DNA from 3 places in the Jilunia laotingensis genome. Region 3 is predicted to be linked to each of the others. Evidence: riboswitches for the same ligand, from Rfam matches in the RefSeq annotation. Region 3 holds a riboswitch; each other region holds the start of a gene.
The links. A riboswitch is a leader RNA that binds a small molecule or an ion and turns the genes downstream of it on or off. The one in region 3 is predicted to bind cobalamin.
Positions count from the first base shown of each region.

Region 1: linked by a shared signal. The riboswitch ahead of H8744_RS10850 (TonB-dependent receptor) and the one ahead of H8744_RS12110 (TonB-dependent receptor plug domain-containing protein) in region 3 are both predicted to bind cobalamin.
Region 2: linked by a shared signal. The riboswitch ahead of H8744_RS09775 (anaerobic ribonucleoside triphosphate reductase) and the one ahead of H8744_RS12110 (TonB-dependent receptor plug domain-containing protein) in region 3 are both predicted to bind cobalamin.

Region 1 is NZ_JACRTF010000001.1:2,861,895-2,865,184, reverse strand. Features, by position in the region: gene H8744_RS10855 (hypothetical protein) at 133-1,587, shown strand; cobalamin riboswitch at 1,815-2,028, shown strand; gene H8744_RS10850 (TonB-dependent receptor) at 2,159-3,290, shown strand, end outside.
Region 2 is NZ_JACRTF010000001.1:2,572,247-2,575,536, forward strand. Features, by position in the region: gene H8744_RS09775 (anaerobic ribonucleoside triphosphate reductase) at 1-1,304, opposite strand, end outside; cobalamin riboswitch at 1,336-1,520, opposite strand; gene H8744_RS09780 (hypothetical protein) at 1,924-2,412, shown strand; gene trhA (PAQR family membrane homeostasis protein TrhA) at 2,483-3,136, opposite strand; gene H8744_RS09790 (DUF3858 domain-containing protein) at 3,228-3,290, opposite strand, start outside.
Region 3 is NZ_JACRTF010000001.1:3,182,111-3,185,400, reverse strand. Features, by position in the region: gene H8744_RS12115 (DUF5106 domain-containing protein) at 1-697, opposite strand, end outside; partial or broken gene H8744_RS18900 (DUF4160 domain-containing protein) at 855-1,114, shown strand; cobalamin riboswitch at 1,213-1,413, shown strand; gene H8744_RS12110 (TonB-dependent receptor plug domain-containing protein) at 1,583-3,290, shown strand, end outside.

The DNA of each region.
Region 1 (3,290 bases), 320 kb from region 3:
TCTGTTTCGCACAAATGAAGGTGGATTCCATAAGAACAATTCATTATGAAAGCACCTTCCCCATCAAATAAAATAATGATAATTAAATGAGTTTAATCATCAGAGTCCAAATTATATGTAAAACCTATAAATATGAAAAAGGTACTATTATCAATTCTATGCCTGTTTCCTTTCCTGGGAGCATGGTGCCAATCATCCGAACCTTGGTTCTATGAGGGCAAACAGTGGGCTAAATTAATATGGAAATATGACATTGAAACCGAACTGACAATCACAAACGTAATACAAGGTTCTGTTGAGATCAATGGTCTAACTTATTGGAAAGTTTTTGAATCATGGAAGGAGGATCTTTCGGACTTGACATTTAGTGGATACTATCTTCGGGAGGCTGATAGAAAAGTCTATTGGTATGAACCGGATACGGAAGAGGAATATCTATATATGGATTTTAATCTAAAGAAAGGTGATATATTTAATCATCCAAAATCCGATAGAATGGAATTGTGCATAATAGCAGCGGGAGATACCATTTTGCCGCAAGGAGACGGCATATCCCGGAAGTATATGGATGTCGGTCGTTATTACGGTGATGGCAACGTTGGAGGAGTTGAAGAAGTGTGGATAGAAGGTATTGGATCGCTGAGATTCGGCATAGGGGCATTGTGCGTAGGATGCACAGGTACAAACAGCAAACTCTTATGCTGCCATGATGCGGAAAAGACTCTTTATATGGATGAAGATAACACCTGCTTCCACAAAATTCTGACTAAAAGATTGTTATATGGTGGTAAGAAATGGGCAGTATGGTCGCCATCTGCCACAAACCCATCGGAAGGAACCACGGTCACTTCTATCATAAAAAACAGCAAAATGATTAATGAAACGTACTACTATGAAATCTGGAGTAGCAGGAATGAAGATTTGTCCGACATGAAATTAGCCTATTATATGCGGGAAGGTGCAGGAAACCAATTTTACGTTTATAACGAACATACCAACAAGGAATATCTTTGGTTTGACTTCAACCTGAACGTAGGTGACAAATTCACTTTCTATACAGGAGACTCCAAAAAGGATGCAACAGCAACTGTGGTTGCAATAACCGATACCATCTTGCCGAATGGGGATGACGTAAAGCGGAAATGCTTTCATTTAGAACCTTCTTATTTCGGAACTATGGTAGAAAGTATCGGTAGCTTGTCCTACGGGATTGGCAAGTTCAATCCATATTTTACCAACAATACTGAAAGCAAACTTTTATGTTACCACGCAGAAAATGGTGAATTGGTGTATCAAAGCGAAGAAGGCACTTGCTATAAAACTACCGGAATACAAGTGAACAAATCGGACAATTTATCCGTTAAAGTTCAGTGTCCTGAAAAAGGGAAACTCTCTTTCAATTGGGATAGAACCAATATATTCAACCGACTAAACATCTATTCCGAGGATGGCAGCCTATATCGGATAATAACCGTAACTAATGAAAATAATCAAGCCACAATAAACAACATTGCGCAAGGAGTGTACTTCTATCTATTTAGTTCCGGAGATCAACAGGGAGTTCGTGGAAAAGTCTATGTAAAATAACCATTTATTCACTGACACACTCATAAAAAGAAAATACTTAAGGTTGCATAAGCATTTATACCTTAAGTATTTTTTATGTATACCCATCTTCCACATGAGATTTCTATACGCTTGGGATTTGCGAGTATTTAGTTAAAAACAGCTATCCCTAACCTATCCTATCGACATATTATGAAACTTGATCAGAAAAGAAATATATCTTTTTTCACTTTATATCCAAACTATTTTATAATTTTGCAGCGCATTGGTTCATTTCCTCCAGGCATACGGAAGAAATGATTAAAAGGGAATCAGGTGAAAATCCTGAACAGTCCCGTTGCTGTAAGTTTCATCAAAACGTAGCAAGCACACACTCGATGCCACTGAAAGACATTTAAGTCGATTGGGAAGGCGCTTGTTACAGAAATAAGTCAGAAGACCTGCCATGCAATACGTTCAATAGCTTTCGAGGACGAGCTATGAATCCGTTAATCCGCAAACAATACACTGTGTTGCGGAAAAGGTTATTCATACATATTGGTACTCTTTGAAGCTATTTGGTGGATAAAACAACTATCAAATAGAAATATTAATGGGGAAAACTACATTCAGGCGGCTCCTCTGTCTGGTTGGGGTATGCAGCATGCTTTTGCCTATGGGGGCACAAAGTAAGCTGGATAGCATCCAAAGGCTGGACGAAGTCGTCATTAAGGCAAAAACTTATAAGCAAGTCATCCCGGCACAAGTGTTGAAGGGAGAAGAACTTAAAAAGCTCAACAGTTTCTCTGTAGCGGATGCCATCCGTTACTTCTCGGGACTACAAATAAAAGACTACGGAGGCGTAGCCGGACTTAAAACAGTCAATATCCGCAGTATGGGTACCAATCATATGGGTGTATTCTACAACGGCATTCAATTGGGAAATGCTCAAAACGGACAAATCGACCTAGGTAAATTTTCACTTGATAACATTGAAGAAATCTCGCTTTACAACGGACAAAAGAGCGAAATATTCCAATCTGCCAAAGAGTTCGGTTCATCGGGCAGCATCTATCTGACGACACGCAGACCCAAGTTTGAAGGAAACAAGAACACCAACATGTTAGTGAAAGCAAAGGCTGGTTCTTATGGATTCCTCAATCCTGCCCTACTCTACGAATATAAGTTAAGCGAAAAGATCAGCACTTGCATGAGTGCCGAGTGGATCGGGTCAGCTGGAGATTATAAGTTTCGTTATCGCCGAGTGGATGTGGAAGGAAACTTAAAATATGACACCACCGCTGTACGCCACAATAGCGACATCGATGCCATGCGAATTGATGCCGGATTATATGGAGTATTCGAGAAAGGTAAATGGAATGCATTTGCCTATCACTATACTTCGGAACGGGGAATACCGGGAGCTATCGTCAACAATGTATGGAAACGTTCGGAACGATTGTGGGACCGCAATTCTTTCATTCAAGGAGGAGTTGAATATGATCTTCTTCCTAAACTCAGTACACGTATCAATATGAAATATGCTTTCGATTACACTCACTATAACAACAACGATCCAAGCATTAAGCTAGCTGACGATATTTACAAACAAAAGGAATTTTATTTTTCATGGTCTAATAAGTATTCGATATCTCCCGCTTGGGATGTTTCATTGGCCTATGATTTCCAATGGAACGATTTCGACGGGTACAATGTCACAGATGATCATGACAAAGAACACCCTA
Region 2 (3,290 bases), 610 kb from region 3:
GGGAACAATGCCTTGGCCGTAGTGTGGCAAGCTTTCAGGAAGAGGTCGAAATTGGGGGTGGTAAAAGTCATTCGTCCTTCTTCTGCCGCTTCGAAATCGGTCATTGCTTTTTGATAATCTTCTTCGGAGTAAGATACTCCCTCTTTTATTTTGAATATCTGGATAGGGAATACCGGCACCTCTCCACGAGTGCCTAACCCCTCTATAGTCGCTTTCAGCAGTTCTTCGATGACCATGCGACCTTCAGCGGAAGTGTCTGTACCATAGTTGATAGAACTGAATACTACCTGATTGCCTCCACGCGAATGCATCGTATTCAGGTTGTGGATGAAGCCTTCCATAGCTTGATGGGTGTCCTTGCGGGTTTGCAGGTATGCTTTTTCAATCACCCGGGCTAGATGCTCCTTGTCAATATTGATTTGTAAGGCTGTCAGTGCCATGCGAAAGGTTTCGCGTTCCAGCTCGTTGGTTTTGATGGATGGCAGGTGTTCTTCAATCAAAGCACGGATAGCTTTTTCTTCCACGCTGGTGTTGGTATCCATTACCACATAAAAACTGATGAATGAGGCCAAGTGTTTACGGAAAGATTTGCTGACACCTTTGGCCATGAAGAAGTCAAAGGCAGGAATTGCTTGACCACCGTGCTGCTCATTCTGGTTGGTCTGGAAAATGATGGTAGCGAGTGTGGCATAACTTTGAATGCTTTGAGGCGTACGGATACTGCCGTTCTTGGTGCGGAAACCGCGCTCAAAAAGGTCATCCATGTCATATTGGATGCAAGTGGTTGTCTTTGTCGGATAATAATCCAAGTCATGGATGTGGATATCGCCCAATTGATGTGCCTCCGCGAATCGCTTTGGCAGCAGGTATTTGTAGGTGTAGTCTTTTGTGACTTCGGAGGCGAAAGTCATCATTTGTCCGGCCGGTGTATGGCTACTCATATTGGCATTGCTCAGATTTATATCGTTTTTATCGATAGCCACGATGCCGTCCATTACCTGTTTCATTTGGGTCTTCTTGTCCCGCTCCGTATTGCGCCATTCACGGTAGATGATGTATTTCTTGGCAACCTCCGGACGCACCTTCATTAATTCCTTTTCTACCAAGTCCTGAATCTCTTCCACTGTGATTGTCGGATTGCTAAACCGGCTGATGACATTCATGGTAATGTCAGCTACGAGTTGTTGCTCGTCTGTGATGCCTGTGGCACTGAACGCTTTGCTAATTGCGTTTTTAATTTTACTAATAGAGAAATCTTCTCTTTTACCATCGCGTTTGATGATACAAATTTCAGCGTAGTTCATAACTTTAACTCCCGAAAGCTTTTAAAAGTTGATAAAATGATTAATTCCGGTAGGTCTTCTGACTTATCTCTCCCTCGCATCGCCTTCCCACGCTGTGCGCGCAGTGACATAGTGTGCGGATTCATAGAGAATTACAGCAGCGGGTACTGTCGCCGATTTGCACAGCGTTCCCTCATGACTAAACCTCTTTTTAGCTCCGAAACAGTGACAAAGATAATGCTTCTATAAATAGGTTGGTTGACTTTTAACAATAAAATTCGGGAAACTTTTCTTTGTGACTGATACAGAAAGTTTTCCATTTCGGGAAACTTTTTTATTGATATGCGAGTGAAAGGTTTCTTTGATAATGTAAAAAACATGGGGTGGAATGCTTATCGCATTGTATCATGTCCGCATCTGACTATCTATCGTTAAAATGTTAAGATAGAGTAACGGATTAGTATTTATGCATATAAATTAATATATTTGAAAAACCATTCGGATAAGATCGGGAGAATTGATAGAGGGAGGAGAAATTGAATAACCGAAGGTGTACTATGAGTACGAATTGCAGAATGTAATTGAATAAAAAGTTTATAGAAGAATGAGGATCGTATATTTACTTTTAATTCTGTCATGTATGATGACGGAGCGTTTGTATGCACAAATAACTTGCATCGGAGATGAGGATCTTGTATCCAAAGTTCAAAATTCAGATAAGCGTTACAAATTTATTTATGTGTTTTGTAACTATTGTCAGGCTTCTCAGGTACGCTATCCGGAGGTGGTCAAGCTTATACATGATAATAAAGACATGGACAGCTTCTTTATCTGTGCGCAGGATAGTTCTGAAATTGCGGAATATGTGGATACTTGTAAGGTCGCTTCTACTATGTACGTGATTAATCAAAACAGGAAGAGAAAAATGGTGAGTTTCTACAATCCGATAAAGGCTACTTGTAAGTTTCTCAAAAAGCAATTAGGTGTGGACACGGATAAAATGGGTGCTTCTGATTTTTGTGTTCTTGATAAGGATAATAAAGTGATAGCACAAACAAATTGGGCTATGAATGATGAAGATTATTTTAAATTGTTGAAAGAGAGTCTGAATATCAGGAGTGCCGACTGATCGTTTGAGGTAATCTGTTTGATTCCTTTTTTTGCAGCACGACGAATGGTTTGCTTGTGTTTATAACGTATTATTTCAATATCATCCAGATCGCTATGATATGTCCGATGCTTCCTCCCAGGCAAAAAAGATGGAATACGGAGTGCATATAGGGCTTACGCAATGAATAGAACACCGCACCTAAAATGTAAGAGGCACCTCCACCGAGTAACCACCAGAAAGCAGGTGTGGCTCCCATGTCTGAGAGGCAGTGCATCAGTGGTTTGAGTGCTACCAAGATTGCCGCTCCCATTCCTACATAGCATATGGTTTCGAGATTGCTATGTTCTTTCAGGCTGGTGAAGCTAAGTATAAATCCTATGATGGCTGATAACCAAACGAAGGCAAATATTCCCCAACCCCAGCCGCCTGCATTTCGCATGACTAAAAGTGTAAAAGGAGTATAGGTGCCCGCAATGTGCAGGTAAATGGCTCCATGGTCGAACTTGCGTAATAGTTCTTTGAGTGATCCGGGAGGCGCGGAATGATACCAGGTCGAACTGACATACGATGACAGCATACCTGTGAGGTAGATCGCAATGCAGGCAACAGCCCAGTGAGGGTCGTTGCTTGCTGCTGCTTTTATTAATAGAAAGTATCCTGCTGTTAGGCCCAGCAGGATACCCGTTCCATGACTGATTGCGTTGGCGAGTTCCTCCCCGTTAGTGTATCGATGATTTTTCAATGTCGTGACTTTTAGCTTCGGGCTGTAAAAGTACTCTATATTTTTGAAACACTCGGCTCGAAGTCTGTTTAAATTTCTATTTAAACAGGTTTTACTCTTTCTTTAAAATAATCTTTCCATTATACTGGGCAGCTACCAGTTTGCGGAAATCGAG
Region 3 (3,290 bases):
TCTTTATTAGCTCTTCGATCATGGGAATATTTTTTATGGCATTGATCGTTTCGGTACAGGCATGACATCCCGGATTATTGATAAACAAAAGTGTATAGTCTGATTTTATTTGATAAAGTGTACTTTGTCTACCTGATGCTACCGTGTAGGTAAAGTCGAGAGCCTTTGTGCCGACACGGTTCTTTTGCGCCAGTTCCAATCTTGCTTTTGGGCGGATTTTTTCAGTTTCATTTAGAATAGGGGAGGTTATCATTGCTTCAAGCACGGGGATATAATATTCCTCATTGCGCATAGGGGAATTGGGGTCGTACAGGTACTTATCTGCCAGATCGGTCATGTAATTGAAAACTTTTCTTTCCGCTCCTGCTTTGTTGATGGCGGCTTTAATGGCTTCTTGGGCTGTAGTCAATGTTACATGGTTCAAAAGGTCACAATAATCCGCCCATGCTTGTTCTATAATTTCGGGATGATGAATATAATTGGTATCGGCAAAATTCGTATTGTCCCAATAATGTTTGACTATAAAGTCCGCCCGTTGCTCTGGTGTTGTTAGCATTACGGGGATGGTGGGCAAGGTAAATGTTGTAATTGTATCTTGTTGTGTATTGTCTGCAGGAACGGAAGCATTTCCGCTTTTGCATGAACACAAACATAGCACCAAAATTGTTCTCAAGAGGTATTCTATATGCTTCATCATTCTAATCAATGTGTTTTCTATATCCTACAAAAATACATGATTATTTTCTTAAAGCAATAGAATTGATTTCTAAAATACGCATTTATTTTATACTTTTTAATTTGTCCAAATGAAACTAATTAGTCACATTTGTGTCTGAATTAAAAGAATAGTTGTTATGCCTGAAATTTGTAGATTCTTTGGCATCATAATAAGCCTTTATTGGAAAGACCATAACCCGCCACATATTCATTTTACTTATGGCGATTATGAATATTCTATTAGTGTGTTAGATAGAATAGTAGACGGGCAAGTACCTGCAAAAGTAATAGCTAAAGTAAATGAATGATTGATTTACATGAACCTGAGATTCTTACTTTATGGGAAAAAGCCCAACGCAGTGAGAAAATAGATAACAGGCATTGGGCATTAAATTGAAAACCGAATATTGATGCCACCATAGACCATGCTTGAATATTGATTCTCTTTATTGATAAAATATCTACTATCATTGACCATTATCTAAATATTCTTTCTATCTTTGCCTTCGCATTGGTTCGCAAACTCCTTTCACAGAGAATGCGATTAAAAGGGAATCAGGTGCGAATCCTGAACAGTCCCGCTGCTGTAAGTTCTATCTATGTTATGGACAACTAACTCAATTTGCCACTGGGAAAACCGGGAAGGCAGTTCGTAACAGGAACAAGTCAGAAGACCTACCATGCAAATCCAATTTCATTGCTTTCGTGGAAAAAGCGTTGAGTCTAATGAGCCGGATAATTCTATCCATCATTTCATTCACCACTCTGATTCAGAGAAAGTATGATTAAAATAAACTCTGCCAAGTTTATTATCGTGTCCGGTCGAAGTGATTTCGCCCGGACATTTTAATGCAAAACGAATTGAATGAACAGATTGAAACTGAATTTTAAATATAGACTCTTGGGAGTCATCTTATACTGTTACTATTGTACTCCCACACTTTTTGCACAACAGCAAAAAGTGGATACCACACATATTTACACCATTCCGGAAGTGATAGTCGCTGACCGCTACCAGACACAAGAGGTACGTTCGGCAGCCCCCATACAGATTTTCTCTAAAGATGAATTGAAAAACCTGAATGTCTTGCAAGTATCCGATGCAGTGAAACACTTTGCCGGTGTGACGGTAAAAGATTATGGGGGTATAGGCGGATTGAAAACAGTATCACTTCGAAGCCTAGGGGCTGAGCATACCGCTGTCGGCTATGATGGTATCACACTGACTGATTGCCAAACCGGTCAGATTGATATCGGACGCTTTTCATTAGACAATGTGGACAGGCTTTCTTTAAGTAACGGACAGAGTGATAACATATTCCAACCAGCAAGATTCTTCGCATCGGCAGGTTTGCTGAATATACAAACTTTGACACCCCGCTTTAAGAATACTAAAAAGACCAATATTCATGCCTCGTTCAAAACAGGCTCTTGGGGATTGGTGAACCCATCGTTACTGATAGAACAACAACTGAACAGCAAATGGGCATTGTCCGCCAACGGAGAATGGATGTCGGCAGATGGACATTACCCTTTCACACTGCATTACGGTGATAAAGGTGATCTCACCTCCCGTGAAAAAAGAAAGAATACCCAGGTAGAAAACTTACGCGCTGAAATCGGACTGTTCGGAAACTTCTCCGACAAAGAACAATGGAGGGTAAAGGCATATTATTACCAATCTTCGCGAGGATTGCCCAACGCAACGACCTTTTATTATGATTTTGCCGCCCAGCATTTATGGGATAAAAACACCTTTATCCAGAGCCAATATAAAAAGGAATTCAACCGTAAGTGGGCATTCCAGACTTCAGCAAAATGGAACTGGAACTATCAACGATACCTCGATCCGTCTTACAAGAACTCTGAAAAGAAACAGGACAATAGTTACTATCAGCAAGAATATTATTTGTCAGCTTCCGTTCTGTATCGTTTTCTGGACAATCTCTCCTTCTCCCTATCCACGGACGGAAGTATCAATACCCTTAATGCGAACTTACCCGACTTTGCCTACCCCACCCGTTATTCATGGCTAACCGTACTGGCCGGTAAATATGTAAACGAATGGGTGACCCTATCCGCTTCTGCATTGGCAACAATGATAAATGAAAAAACAAAAGAAGGAGAAAGCGGGAAGAATCATCATAAACTAAGTCCTTATGTCAGTGCCTCTTTTAAACCGTTCAACGAAGAAGAATTCAGAATACGTTTTTTCTACAAAAGCATTTTCCGCCTTCCGAATTTCAACGATTTATACTACGGAAAGATAGGAACAGTAACCCTTCGCCCCGAAAATACGAGGCAATACAACCTGGGACTTACTTATAGTAAAGCGATCAATGAATTTTTACCCTATTTATCTGCTACGGTAGATGCTTATTATAATAAGGTAACAGATAAGATCATTGCCACTCCGACAAAAGATATTTTCGTATGGACAATGACAAACCTCGGCAAAGCGGAAATCAAAGGAATCGACGTGACCGGAACTATTACAATGCAGCCTCTGGAGAAGCTACGGATCAATCTCTCCGGAAATTATACCTACCAGCATGCATTGGACAAGACCGATC